DNA from 2 places in the Paraburkholderia sp. FW306-2-2C-D06C genome. Region 1 is predicted to be linked to the other one. Evidence: predicted binding sites of a transcription regulator. Region 1 holds the regulator's gene; the other holds the start of a gene.
The links. The regulator FNR, encoded in region 1, switches genes on or off when oxygen is low (the NO sensors DNR and NnrR bind a similar motif). The targets are predictions, from matches to a motif close to TTGATNNNNATCAA.
Positions count from the first base shown of each region.

Region 2: AC3WLT_RS32360 (universal stress protein) is a predicted target of FNR. The motif match lies at 4,314-4,327, and genes of this name have one in related genera.

Region 1 is NZ_JBYSWU010000038.1:22,289-29,579, forward strand. It holds gene AC3WLT_RS25045 (MSMEG_0569 family flavin-dependent oxidoreductase) at 1-169, shown strand, start outside; gene AC3WLT_RS25050 (Pnap_2097 family protein) at 183-1,007, shown strand; gene scpA (methylmalonyl-CoA mutase) at 1,004-3,136, shown strand; gene AC3WLT_RS25060 (SUMF1/EgtB/PvdO family nonheme iron enzyme) at 3,270-4,598, opposite strand; gene fnr (fumarate/nitrate reduction transcriptional regulator Fnr) at 4,729-5,505, opposite strand; gene AC3WLT_RS25070 (universal stress protein) at 5,696-6,178, opposite strand; gene AC3WLT_RS25075 (FadR/GntR family transcriptional regulator) at 6,472-7,161, shown strand; gene AC3WLT_RS25080 (acyl-homoserine-lactone synthase) at 7,227-7,291, opposite strand, start outside.
Region 2 is NZ_JBYSWU010000063.1:40,936-48,226, reverse strand. It holds gene AC3WLT_RS32375 (response regulator) at 1-338, opposite strand, end outside; gene AC3WLT_RS32370 (sensor histidine kinase) at 335-2,491, opposite strand; gene AC3WLT_RS32365 (universal stress protein) at 2,815-3,291, shown strand; gene AC3WLT_RS32360 (universal stress protein) at 3,404-4,240, opposite strand; gene AC3WLT_RS32355 (acetate/propionate family kinase) at 4,459-5,652, opposite strand; gene AC3WLT_RS32350 (bifunctional enoyl-CoA hydratase/phosphate acetyltransferase) at 5,649-7,052, opposite strand; gene AC3WLT_RS32345 (PHA/PHB synthase family protein) at 7,062-7,291, opposite strand, start outside.

The DNA of each region.
Region 1 (7,291 bases):
GCGGGGCATCACGCCGCAAGCGGGGCTGTATTTCATCGGCTTGCCGTGGCTGCATACGTGGGGTTCGGGGCGTTTCTCGGGCGTCGCGCGTGACGCGGCTTATGTCGTTGACGCGATTCGCGCGTCGCTCGATGTGTCCGTGCCGGCAACCGATAGTCTCGCGGCCTGACCGATCGAAGCTTATGCAGAACACGACTGGACGCTATCGCGCCGGCATGCCGCAATTGAGCTTCACCGGCCTGTCGGAGAACTGGCTGCTGAAGGAATGCGGACATCGCCATTGGGAGGCGCTGGCCGCACACACGGGGCGAGCCACGCCGGATTTCAGCGACGACAACGGCGGCCGATCATATGCCGCCTTCACCGCGATCCGCCTGCGGGCGCACGGTTTCGATGTTGTGCGCGAGAATGACGACTTCGAGATTCACACCGCGTTATGCAGGATCGGTCCAGTCCGACACTTCAGCACACACCGCATCGTGCGTGGTGGTGCGTCGATCGCGGAGATGTCGATGTCGTCGACGTTCGTCACGCGCGGAGAAGCGCGCAACAATCGCTCGGTCGCACGCGCAACGCTTGCCGCGCTGGCGGGTGCGGTCAGTCCGACGCCCGACGAAGCGCTTGCCATGACGCAAACGGGCAAGCGCCTGAGGGCAGGAGACTGGGCATCATGCGAAGGTCTTGCGCCTGCCGCGCACGAGGCCGCAGGGTTTCTTCCATGCCCGAACAACGACTTCAACGGCGCGGACTTTCTCTACTTCGCGAGCTTCCAGTCGTTCGTTGATCGCGCCGAATGGCAACGGCACCGGTTTGCGGAGCCACCCGTGATCGCGAGCCGGTCGCTGCACTTCTATGGCAATGTCAATGTCGGCGACGCATTGAGCGTGCGGGTCATTGGCGAGCGCGAAAACGGGCAGGGCATCACGCATTGGAGTGAAGTGCGACGCGGCAGCGACAACCTGAAGATCGCCGACGTCGTCACGGAAAAACACTGGAGACAGCGATGAGATCCGCCGTCAGACGCGAGGCGTCGATGCGAGTGCGGTCCCGGCGACGCGCCGTTCCGCTGAAGACGCTTTATACCGCCTCCGATCTAGCCAACGTCGCGCATCTGAACAGCATGCCTGGCACCGCGCCGTTCGTGCGCGGTCCGTACGCGTCGATGTACACGGCGAAGCCGTGGACGATTCGACAATACGCAGGCTATGCAGAAGCCGCCGATTCGAACCTCGCGTTTCGCACTGCGCTCGAGGAAGGGGCGCAGGGTTTGTCTGTTGCGTTCGATCTGCCGACCCAGCGCGGCTACGATTCGGACGATCCGCGCGCGAGCGCCGATGTCGGGTTGGCCGGGGTCGCGATCGATACAGTCGAAGATATGACGCGTCTTTTCGCGGGCATTCTACTCGACCGAGTGTCGGTATCGATGACGATGAACGGCGCGGTGCTGCCGGTGCTGGCTGCCTTCATCGTTGCGGCCGACGAGCGCGGCGTGGACGCGGCGCAACTGACCGGCACGATTCAGAACGACATTCTCAAAGAGTTCATCGTGCGCAACACCTGCATCTTCGCGCCTGAACCATCGTTGCGAATCGCAGCCGACGTGGTCGACTATCTTGCGCAGCATGCTCCGCGCTTCAACGCGCTATCGGTGTCCGGCTATCACTTTCAGGAGGCCGGCGCCGATCCTGTGCTCGAACTGGCGCTGACGATGGCCAATGCGCGCACTTACGTCGAAACGCTTGTCGAGCGCGCAATGAGTGCCGACGACGCCTGTGAGCGCATGAGCTTCTTCTTCGGCGTCGGCACGGATTTCTATGTGGAGGTGGCGAAGCTGCGCGCGGCGCGTCTCGTCTGGTCGGAACTGGCAACACAGTGCGGTGCGACTTCCGATAAAGCGCGCGCTCTCCGGATGCATTGCCAGACGTCCGGCTGGTCGCTGACCGCGCAGAAGCCGTCGAACAACATCGTGCGCACCACCGTCGAAGCGCTGGCGGCCGTATTCGGCGGCACGCAGTCGCTGCATACGAACGCTTATGACGAAGCGCTGGCGTTGCCGTCGGCATCGTCGTCGCGCCTCGCTCGCGACACGCAACTCATGCTTCAGCACGAAATGGGACTGTGCGACGTCGTCGATCCGTGGGCCGGTTCGTACATGATGGAAGCGTTGACGGCCGACATCGCAGCGCGCGTCCGTTCGCTGATCGGCGAGATCGACGCGCGCGGCGGCGTCGTGCAATCGATCCGCTCGGGATGGATTCGCGAACGCATTCACGAATCGGCTGTGACGCTGCAGGCGGAAATCGATAGCGGGCAACGAATCGTGGTAGGCGTCAACGCGTTCGCTCATGGCGATGCGGACGAAGCGCCCGCATGTTTCGAGCTGGACGGAAAACAGGTGCGTGGCCACCAGGTGCGTCGAATCGCAGAGGTCAAACTGCGGCGCAATGCGGAGCTTGTGGCGCGTGCGTTGGGCGCGCTTGAAACGGCCGCGCGCGAGGGCACAGGCAACCTGCTCGCGTTGACGATCCGCTGCATGCGTGCGCGCGCGACAGTCGGTGAATGCACGCGCGCGCTCGAAGCCGTGTGGCCACGTCATGCGATCAGTTTGCGCGCGAGCGCCGGCATCTATGAGGAAGCGCTTTCATCGGATGCAATGTGGAAGGCTGCCTGCGACCAGGTCGACAGGTTGACATCGACGCTGGGACGCAAGCCCCGCGTGATGATCACGAAGCTCGGGCAGGACGGCCACGATCGCGGCGCGCAAGCGGTGGCTGCCGCGTTGATCGATGCGGGCTTCGACGTCGTGTCCAACGAACTCTTCATCGCGCCCGCGGAAGTTGCGGAGCGCGCGCTGGCGAACGACGTCGACATGATTGGCGTGTCGTCGCTCGCGGGCGCACATGTCGAGTTGACGTCGCAATTGATGCATGAACTGCGCGTGCGTCGTGCCTCGATACCCGTTGTGCTGGGCGGGAACGTTCAGGCGGAAAGCACGAGTGTGCTGAAAGCGCTGGGCGTCGCCGATTTTTTTCTGCCTGGCACACGTATGCACGAAATTGTGCTGCGCATGGCGCGGCTCGTGGAGGGCGTCGCAGACCGACAAGCGGGCGAAATGGGCGAGCGAACGGTGGCGTGAGCAGCTGACGGAGGCACGCGAAGCGCGAGGCCGCACCGCCCGTCGGCCGAGGTGTCAGGCGCGTTCATCGCCGCCGCGATGGTTGCCGCGACGGCTGTGACTAATAAAGCATAAGTTGGAAAGAAAAATCCGCTTATGCTTTATTTGTCAACTCCCGCACACACCTGAACCCCGCATAGACATACTGATAGTGCGGTTGAAACCAGTTTCGGAAAGCCGGCCGCAACATGCATTGCGCGGTGCGCGCCGAACCGCCTTTGAGCACGTAATGTTGTCCGTCGAAGAAGTTGGCGGAATAGCCGGGATAAAACGGAAACGCCTCGAAGCCTGGGAGTGCGTCGAATACCGTCGAGGTCCATTCCCAGCCATTGCCGAACTGACTTTCGACGCCGAACGCGCTGACGTTATCCGGATGCGCGTCGACCGGCTGCGGGTCCCAACTGCGGAAATCGAAATTTCCCGACGCGGCATGCGGCGCGCCGTGGGCCGCGCGTTGCCATTGCGCTTCGGTGGGAAGCGTCTTGCCGGCCCAGCGCGCGTAGGCGCTGGCTTCGGCGTGACTGACGTACACGGGCCAATCGAGCGGCAGGTGCACTTCGTCGAACATCGTGCGCAACATCCATGCGCCGTCCTCGCGGTTTTCTTCGCGCTGCGACCAGCAGGCGGGATGTTCGATCCGCTCGGCTTCCTTCCATGCCCAATCTTTTTCCGACCACCACTTCGGCTCCCGATAGCCGCCCGCCTCGATGAACTGGCAAAACGCGCCGTTCGTCACCATATGGCGGTCGATTTCGAAGGCGGGCACATCGACGAGCAACTCGCCGAACTCGTTGTCCCAGCCGAAGCGGCCACTTTCGCGCGCCATGCCGAGCACCGTCGATCCGGCCGGCACGCTGACCATCGACTCGGCAATCGCGCCGCGTCCGACGCGCGTTGGCATCACATCGCGTGAGCCCGTGACCTTTTGTGCAAGCGGCAACTGATGCAGCATGTACGCGAGCGTTTCGGCATGCATCAGCCGATGCTCGATCGCGACATTCAGCAACTGCTCGGCCGCGCCGGCCTGCGCGCCATCGTGGCCGAGGCGAGCCGAATCGCCCAATGCGGCGAGCTCCCGGTCGATCTGCTCACGAGCGTGCAACCCATAGCCGCGTACGACTTCGAGCGACGGCCAATCGCCAGGCTGGTCGGCGGGGAACCCGCCGTCGACGGGATCGATGCCGAACGCAAAGAGCTGGTCGAGGTGCGGATCGAAGGCGGGCAGGTCGCACAGACGCTGATCGAGCAGATTACGGTCGAAAGCTTCCAGATGGCCGATGTAAAACACGATCCGGTGGCGCTCGCGGATCGGCCGTTCATACAGAAATTCGGGTTTGACGATGGCGAACAGTGCGTCAGTGACGTGACGCGCGTCGATCAGACGCTGAACGAGCGGGTGATGCGGGGCGGGGTCGCGATTCATTTCGCCGGGTCTCCTTGCGGGGGACGGACTCAAGACTGTACCCGCTCGCAGGAGCCATGCCAAGGCGAATGCGCGCTAAAAGGCGATGGGCGGGGACGTGGCGGCGCGGGCCAGGTCCAGCGCGTCTGGCTTAAACTTGCCGCAGGCCTTCGAGATCGACGATGCGGATGTGCTTGCCTTGCGTGTCGATCAGGCCGCGCTTTTGAAATCTTGACAGGGTGCGGCTGACGGTTTCGAGCGTCATACCGAGGTAACTGCCCATATCTTCGCGCGTCATGCGCAGATTGAATTCCGCAGATGAATAGCCGCGTTGCGCGTTGCGCTCCGACACGTCGAGCAGGAATGCCGCGACGCGTTCGTCTGCCGACAACGAGCCGAGCACCATCATTTGCGCAGCCTCGCGGACGATCTGTTCGCCCATCAGTTTGTGCAGACGTTCCTGCATCGAGCTGATTTCGCGGCACAACGTTTTGAGCGCGGTGTAGGGGACGATGCAAACGGTGCTGTCCTCGAGCGCCAGGGCGCTGCATGCGTGCACGTCTTCACTGATGCCGTCGAGGCCGAGCGCTTCGCCGGCGAGGCGCAGGCCGGTAACGTGTTCCCGGCCGTCACGGTGCGCCATGACGGTCTTCATCGAACCGGAACGCACGGCGTAAAGGTTGTCGAACCGGTCGCCGCTGCGGTACAGCGCTTCGCCGCGCTGCACGGAGCGTGCAGTGCAGATCAACGCTTCGAGTTTCGGCAGTTCGTCGGACGACAAGCCTTGCGGCATGCAGAGCTGACGCATCGAACAACTCGAACAACGCGCGGCGCTTCTCCCGCTAGCCCGCAGCGGCGAAGCACGGCGGCCGCTACGCGCGGATGAAGTAACAGCGGAACTGGCGGTAACAGCGGTAGGAGTAAGCATGTTCTGCAGCCATTTGTCGAGGTAATGACTGATTGTCCCACCGCGTACGGCCCACGTTTAGCGGCAAAATGACGCGTTCGCGCAGCGAGGCTGCTTGAGCGACGTCACGCTCGCGCTTCCGCTTGTAAATTCCGCTTGTAGTTTCCGCTTGTAGTTTCCGCTTGTGGTTTCCACTTGTGGTTATGTACTGCTATGCATCGGGATGAGCGCCGGCTTCGCTGCTTTTGCCCGCGGCGGAGGGGATCAATAGCACAGGCAAGCTGGCGTGGCGCACGCAGCGTTCGGCGACGCTGCCGAGGATCAGGCGCTGAAACCCGCGCCGGCCGTGTGTGCCCATGACCAGCAGATCGGCGTTGAAAGCGGCGGCGGCCTTCAGCACCACCGACGAGACGTCGTCGAGCGACGATGCTTCGCCCACTTCAAGTTCCCCTTTGACGCCCTGGTCGCGCATGGCCTGCGCGAATTCCGTGCCGAGTTCCTTGCCTTCCTCGACCAGGCGGTTGCGAAGAATCGAAGGATCGTAGCCGGGTGCTTCGAAATACATGGGCGTATTTTCGACGACATAGAACGGTCGCAGAACAGCGCCTGTGGATTTGGCGAGCGCCAATGCCGCCTCGAACGCGCGGCGCGAGGTGTTGCTGCCGTCGACCGCTACGAGGATACGTGTGTACATATCAATTCCGTGTCTGAAAGGATTCGGGGGTCGCGGGCAATCCGCATGACCGCGTCCATTGACGATTTATTACCGATGCGAGGTTAAATGATCGCTGAAAAAGACGCACTCGGGTCAGGATGTAAATCAAACACTTGTCAAATTGTGTTGCCTGGATGGATTGCGCGACAAGCGGCGTGCAGTAAGCATTTCCGGCCTGCGCATCGGCTTGGCGCACCTCCATGAACTCATGGATAGGCTCCGGTTTGCCTTACAATCAAAGCCTACTCAGACAAGCTGGCTCAGCATCGCTGATGAACGAGCGCAAAACGACAGGCCTGCCCGACAAGATTTACGGCGACATCCTGAATCGCATTCTCGAAGGCGAGTACAAGGAAGGCGACCGGCTGCCTACCGAGCATGCGCTGGCCGAGCGCTTCGAAACTTCGCGGCCGACCATACGCGAGGCGCTGGCGCGGTTGCGGGCGGACGGCATCATCATGACCCGGCACGGTTCCGGCACCACGGTCGCGCGGCGGCCCGATCCGGACGTGCGTCGCTTCGCACCGCTCGAAACGCTGTCCGACATCCGCCGCTGCTATGAATTTCGTATCGTGACCGAAGCAGGCGCCGCCGAACAGGCCGCGCTCAAGGCCGATGCCGACGACCTTGCCTCGATCCAGCGCGCGTGGGACGAACTGGAACGCGTGATCGAAAGCCAGGGTATCGGTGCAAAAGACGATTTCATGTTCCACCTGGCGGTGGCGCGCGCATCGAAGAATCCGTTTTTTATCACAGTCATGTCGTTCATCGAAGAACAGATCGTGTTCAGCATGAATCTGTCGCGCAATCTGTCGCTCGTGAAGACGGTCGAGCGGCAGCGGCTCGTGCAGGCAGAGCATCTGGCGGTGCTCGAGGCGATTCGTCGCAAGGACGGTCCGGCCGCCGGCCAGGCGATGCGTGCGCACCTGGAAAACGCGCTCGACCGGATGTTCGGTTCCTGAAGTTCTCCACGAGCCGAAACCGGGCCGCCGTCTCCGCGGTCCGGTTTCGACCCGGCTGCGTGTGGCTACGCCGCCACGGCCATCGGCCCGAACAGGGCAGTGCGGGTTTTCGGGCTGACCGCGATATCCA
Region 2 (7,291 bases), on a different contig from region 1:
GCGACCAGTTCCGCACTGGCGCTTTCCTTGGTGAGATACCCTGAGGCGCCCGCTTTGAAAGCGCGTACCGCATACTGCTGCTCCGCATGCATGGTGAGCACGAGAATCCGCAGTGCCGGCTTCTCGTCCTTGATCTGTTTGATCAGCTCAACGCCGTTTCGTCCCGGCATCGACAGATCCAGCACGAGCACGTCGGCCGCGTTCGCGCGGATCAGCGCAATCGTGCTGGCGCCGTCATTGGCCTCGCCGACCACCTCGAAGCCGCTCGCACCTTGCAGGATATGCCGCAGGCCATCACGCACCAATGCGTGATCGTCGGCTATCAGCACTCGCATCATGTTTGCATCTCCTGCTGTTGCACTGCCGAGACTGGAAAGTTAACGGTCAGCGCAAAGCCCTTACCACTGGAAGTGTGGATCTCGACCGTGCCGCCCAGCATGTGCGCACGCTCGCGGATACCGAGCAAACCAAACGATTTCTCGGCGGCGGGGGCGGTGTGGCTCGCGCCCTGGCCGTTGTCCGCAATTCGCACCACGCACACGCCGCCCTCGACCTGCACCGTCAGCGTGACGAGCGTAGCATCCGCATGCCGGGCAACATTGGTCAGCGCTTCCTGCACGATGCGAAATAGCGTCGTCGCGCCCGCCGGCGTAAAGCTGGTGTCGCCGACTTCGATCCGGTGCTCCACATCGATCCCGTAGCGGTTGGTAAAGTCGCTGGCGAGCCATTCGATCGCGGGAATCAGGCCGAGATCGTCGAGCATGACCGGACGCAGGTCGGCAGCGATACGGCGCACGGAGGCGACCGTCGCATCGATCAGCCGGCGCATCCCCCGCAGTTGCTGAAGCAGGCGCGGTTCGGCGGTGGTTTCAAGCTCCTGCTCGACCGAAGAAATGTCCATCTTGAGGGCGGTCAATTGCTGCCCGAGGTCGTCGTGGAGTTCGCGGGCAATGCGGGTTTTTTCTTCCTCACGAACGTTTTGCAGATTCGCAGAAAGTTCGCGCAACTCCTCGCGCGATTGCCGCAGCGCATTTTCCGCTTTGACCCGCTCGGTAATGTCGCGCAGCATGACCGTGTACAGCCTGCCGTCGCCGTCGCGGATCTGCGAGATCGACGCCTCCATAGGAAACTCTTCGCCGTTGCTCCGCAAGCCGAACAGCACACGCTGCTTGCCCATTTGCCGGTCGGAAACGCCGGTCACGCCGAACTGTTCGACATGCCGTTCGTGCCCCGCGCGAAAGCGCTCGGGAATGAAGCGCGAGAGCGGGGTGCCGACCGCTTCCATCGCGGTGCATCCAAAAACCTGTTCAGCCATTGGATTGAAGATGACGATGTTCTGCCGTTCGTCGACGGTGATGATGGCTTCCATCGATGACCGGATGATCCCCATCATGCGTGCCTCGTTCAGGTTCAACTGGCTGCGCGCCTCGCTCGTCGCGGCGGATCCCCCGCCGCGTCCGCCTGCGATCAGGAAGGCAATGGCGCCGAACAGGCACGCCGTCGCGACGCCGGCGATCAGCACCGCGGTTTCTGCAAATGCGTCCTCGGCTCGCAGAGCGCGGCCGCTCGCCGTATAGGACAGCGTGAGAGGCTCACCGCCGACGCGCAGGGTAGCGGTTTTGCGCATGACAGGCGAGGCGGGGCCGTCGTCCCCGGCGCTGGACGAATAAAGCAGCGTAGCGGGGGTTCCGCTCAATACCTGCAGGTCGATGCTGCGTCGCCGGGCGAGGGCGTTATCGAATACACGGCTGGTGTCCAGCGCCGCCACCAGCAGTCGCTTGATGTCCGCGCGCCGCGCCTGTGGCGTAGGCGGCAATCCGGCGTTCGCGGCGTTCGCGGCGTTCGAATACACAGGAAAATAGACGTAAAGACGTGGGCGGGTGTTCGAACCAACGTCGCCGAATGGCGCGGCGCCGGCGTTGAGCGCGCTTGCTCCTGTGTCGATGGCGCGCAGCAACGCCTTACGGCTCGCGGGGGCGCCAGCCAGGTCGTAGCCGACCGGCATCGCATCCGCGGTGCCCGGCGCCATCAGCGTCACCGGCGCGACCGGTTGCGGCGTGGCGGCCTGTCCGGCCACGCTACCGGTGTCGTCCGTCAGGCGGGCGATGCCGGCGGCGTCCACGTCGGCGTAGCCAAGCGCGCGCACGACGGACGGCGTTTCATTCAGATCGAGCTGCGCGACATATCGGTACCAGGCATCGGCATTGACCGCCGGCGCGACGGAGAGCAAGCCGCGCGCGCCGAGCAGCAGTGATTCGCTGGTGGCGAACTCGCGCTGCAGATCAGCGGTGATCTGCGCAGTACGCTGATCGAAGCGGCTGTTGGCGGCGTGCAATGACTGCTCGCTCACCCAGCGCCACGCGGCGAGCGCTGCCACCAGGACGAGAGCAAATGTGACCGCCGCAATAAGCTTGGGGCGGCGCTCAGGGGGCACGACCCGCCCGTGCGAAGGCGATTTTCTAGCGAAGGGCGTCTTACCGCGAAAGGGCATGTGCGCCTCATTGGATGGTGGGCAATCCGCAACGCTGGCTGATGGCGCAGTCGCGACGCGGATCGGGAGAAGTCACCGTGATTTTCTTTGAATGCAATCGGAACAACGGGTGCGCCGCCTATTGTGCGCGGTTCGCACGGATCGTGCCAGTATGCCCGGATTCACCATGTGAGCCGCACCGCGCGAGAATGCAGGCGGAACGCAAGCCATCAGCGCTTGATCCTTGTCAAGCGTATTCCGAGCTGCGAACCGCAGACTGAAAGCGCGTCGCCGCCCAAATAGCCGTGGCCGTTCAGGACGGCGGCGAACTCAAGGAGAAGGTCATGTACAAACGGATTCTCGTAGCAATCGACGGCAGCCAGGCCGCGCAGCGCGCGCTCGAAGAAGCGCTAAAAATCGCCGAGGCCGCGCAGGCGATGGTGACGGCCGTATTTGTCGCCGAACATGTTGCACAAATGGTCGATATCGGAACCGGGTTGATCGACGAACAGACGCGCGATGCAGCGGTGACTGAAGCCGCGATGGCGACGCTCGAAGATGCCCGCGCGCTGTTCGAACAGCGCAACGTGTGCGGATTGACCCGGACGATTGACGCTTACGGCGAAGACGTCGTCACCGTCCTCTGCCGTGTGGCGCAAGAGTGCGAAGCCGATCTCGTGGTAATGGGCACGCATGGTCGGCATGGCATCGGCCGGCTGTTGCTCGGCAGTATCGCCGAGGCGTTTGTGCGGCGCGCCGAGATGCCCGTTCTGCTGGTTCGGCGCGAACGGGACATGGACGAGATCCCGTCGAGCCTGTAATAGCGCGGTGGCGAACCGGCGGAACCGGCGGAACCCAAAAAAGAAGCGCCTCGAAAACCGGGCGCTTTAATTTGCGCGAGGGCTTTTTTCGCGCAATGGCTGAATTGTTCGGTCAATGCGACATCAGTACCGGTACGGTCATCGATTGGAGGATCGTGCGGGTCGCTCCGCCCATCACCAGTTCCTGCCATCGGGCATGACCATAGGCGCCCATCACGAGCAGATCCGCGCCGCTCGCGCACGCCTGCGACAGCAGCGTGTCGCCGATCGACGCGCCGGCGTCAACGTCGATGTCTTTGACCTCGACGTTGACGCCGTGCCGGGCGATGAGCGTCGCGATGTCCGCGCCCGGAATGCGTGGGCGCGGTTCCGCCCTTGCGCCGCTGACGGTGACGACTGTGGTGGTTTGCGCCGCGCGCATGAACGGCAGCGCATCGTGGACCGCGCGGGTGGCTTCGCGGCTGCCGTCCCAGCAGACCATCACGTGTGCGCCGGGTGACGTGACAGTGCTGGCGTAAGGCATCAGCAACACCGGACGGCCCGAGGACATGATCAGGTTTTCAGGAAAATAGTCGCCGACATACGACTCCGGATCGCGCGGGTCGTGCTGGCCGGCGACGATCAGATCGGCGCACCGGCCGCGATGCGGCACGGCGAGGTTTGCCGGGGCGTCGACGGCGATCCACTCGCCGGCCACCTCCGCGCGGCTCAACTCCGCGTGAAAGAGCCGCTCGAGCGCGCCGCGGCGTTCCGCGCGCAGATGTTCGTGCGTGCCGTAGTATTCGGCCGTTCCGGCCAGCACGTAGAGCGAACGCGGATCGGGCGAGAACACCGCAAACACGCCGGTCAGATGGGCGCCGAACTGCCTGGCGAGGCGCAGCGCGAGTTCGAGCCGGGGATGCGCGCGCTGGCTCGTATCCAGATGAACGACGATGGTCTTGTAGGTCATTGCAACGCTCCTGAAGTGGATGGTTGGCGCATGAACGCGTGATCTGAGTCTATGAGCCGGGTGGTCGCCGGCGTTGATCAAGATCAACGGTGCGGTAGCGCGCGACGCCGGATCGGCGGTGTGCCGACCGCGTTCCGCTGTCAGGCGGTGATATGAAAGCCGCTCGTTGGCGATGCCGACAACGAGTCCGCGCTGGCCCGAAAGATCGATGACTGGCTTTATGACTTGATCTCCGCGCGGTAGTGCACGGCGACAGCCTCGTCGGCGATGATCTGCTCCTCGTCGGTGGGCAGCACCAGAACGGTGACCCGGCTGCGCCCGCTGCTGATGACGCGGGCGTTGACGCCGTTGGCGTGCGGATCGAGCTCGACGCCGAGCCATGCGAGCCGTGCGCATATAGCGGCGCGCACTTCAGGCTGGTGTTCGCCGATGCCGGCCGTGAACACGAAACTGTCCAGACCGCCCAGCGTGGCGGCAAGCCGCGCCGTCTCGCCGGCAATGCGGAACGCAAAGAGATCAAGTGCTTCGCGAGCCTCGGGATGCTCGCTTGCCAGCAGTTCACGACTGTCCGCACTGATGCCGGAAACGCCGAGCAGGCCGGAATGCTCGTACAGCATCGTCTCGACTTCCTTGACATCGAGGGCCTTCTGGTCGAGCAGATGGAGCACGACGCCGGCATCGAGCGCGCCGCAGCGGGTCGACATCGGAATGCCGTCGAGTGTCGAAAAGCCCATGCTGGAGTCGCGACTCATGCCCGCCTCCAACGCACACAGACTTGCGCCGCTGCCCAGGTGCGCGGCGATGACCTTGCCGCGCGCGCGGCACGGGAACTGACGCGCGAACTGGCCAATGACGAACTGATAGGAGAGGCCGTGAAAGCCGTAACGCTTGATGCCCTCGTCGAAGAGCTGGCGCGGAATCGCAAAGCGCCGCACGAGATCGGTCTGGGTGCGGTGAAATGCCGTGTCGAACGATGCCGTCTGCAGGAGATGCGGCCGCAGATGCCGGATGGCCCGGATGAGCCGCACGCTCTGCGGTTGGTGCAAGGGCGCTAGCGGCACGAGCGCGGTGATGGCCGCGAGCGTTGCGTCGTCGATCGCCACGGGCCCGCCGAAACGATCGCCGCCATGCACCACGCGGTGGCCGACGCAAACCAGATCGTCGAGGGGAAAGTGCGCGGCGAACCATCCGAGCGTCTCGTCGAGGATTTCGTGAAGCTCGTCGGTGACGGCCGCTTTGAGCGGAATATCGTTCGTTCCGCCGCCGTGGACGAGATGAAGGCGCAACGGCTGATGCCGTACATCGATTAAGCCATGGCCGATTCTCGACGCCTCGTTATCCAGCACGCTGTATAAGCCGATCTTGATGGTCGAGGAGCCGGGATTGAACGTCAGCAGGAGTGGAGCGCTCATGATCGGATCGGGCCCCCCGGCGTGCGTTCGGCTGCCAGCTTGGCGAGCGCCGCGGAAGCGAGGCGCACGCGCGCGCTGTCGGCGCGGCTCGTCACGATGACCGGCAGGCGCGCACCGAGCACAAGGCCCGCCGCATCGGCGCCGGCGAAGTACACGAGCTGTTTGGCAAGCATGTTGCCGGCCTCCAGGTCCGGGACCAGCAGAATGTCCGCCTGACCCGCGACGGGCGAATTGATTTGCTTGGTTTTCGCGGCGGCGAAGCTGATGGCGTTGTCGAACGCGAGCGGGCCGTCGACCAGCGCCCCTGTGATCTGGCCACGTGCGGCCATCACGGTGAGCGCAGCCGCGTCGAGCGTGGTCGGCATTCTGGGGTTGACCGTTTCCACTGCGGCGAGCACTGCGACCCGCGGCAGTTCGACGCCCATGACATGCAGCAGGTCGATCGCGTTCTGGCAGATGTCACGCTTGTGCTCGAGCGACGGCGTGATATTGACCGCCGCATCGGTGACAACCAGCGGCTTCGGATAGGCCGGCACGTCCATCGCATAGACATGGCTGATGCGCCGCGCGGTGCGCAGGCCGGATGCCGGCGCAACGACCGCGGCGAGCAACTCGTCCGTATGAAGGCTGCCTTTCATTAACGCGGCAACTTGACCGGCCGCCCCCAGTTCGACTGCACGGGCCGCCGCCGCGTGACTGTGCTCGACCGCCTCGATCGGCATGCCGTCGAGACTCACGCCGGCCGCCTCCGCAGCGGCGCGGATTTTTGCCTCCGGGCCGATCAGCAGGGGCTCGAGCAAACCCTCGTCGCGGGCCTCGAGCGCCGCCATGATGGCTTCCACGGAGCACGGATGGACGATCGCGGTACGCAACGCGGGACGGGCGCGCGCCTCGCGGATGAACGCCTCGTAGCGGTCGTGCCGCCGGACAGTGACGTCGGGGCGCGGCGCGGATGGCCACGCGACCGGTGTTGCAGGGGCGATCACGGTCGCAGTGCCCCGCAGCACCACATCGCCCGCCTGGTTCGTGCAACAGGTGTCGAGCCGGACAATGCGCTTGTCCGGGCGTTTTTCCTTCACCGTCACGGTCGCGGTAACGGTGTCGCCCGGCGCGACCGGATGGCGGAACTGCAAGGTCTGGTCGAGATAGATGGTGCCCGGGCCGGGCAGCCTCGTGCCGAGCAGGGCGGAGATCAGCGCGGCGGTCCACATGCCGTGGACCACCACGTGCCCGAACAGGTCGCCCGATGCGAAAGCCGCGTCCACATGCGCGGGGTTGATATCGCCGGACACGGCGGCGAACAGGTCGATGTCGTTCTGCACGGCTACCCGCACGAGCGACGCCGATTCGCCGATGGCAAGTTCGTCGAAAGTCCGGTTGCGCAACAGGTTGTCGTTCACCAGCGCCTCCTAAGCCTGAAACACGTAAGTGCCGGGCGCGTCCGCCAGCGGATGACCGTTCGCGCCGGCCGGCATTGACGGCGGCGCCACGCGCTGCGGACTCGAATGTGCTTTGAGCCACTCGCTCCACGCGGGCCACCATGAGCCGTCCTGTGCCGTGACGGCGGCCATCCATTCATCGGGCCCGATACGCAGGTCGTTGGCCGCGCTGAGTTTCATCCTGAAGTGCCGGTGCGGAT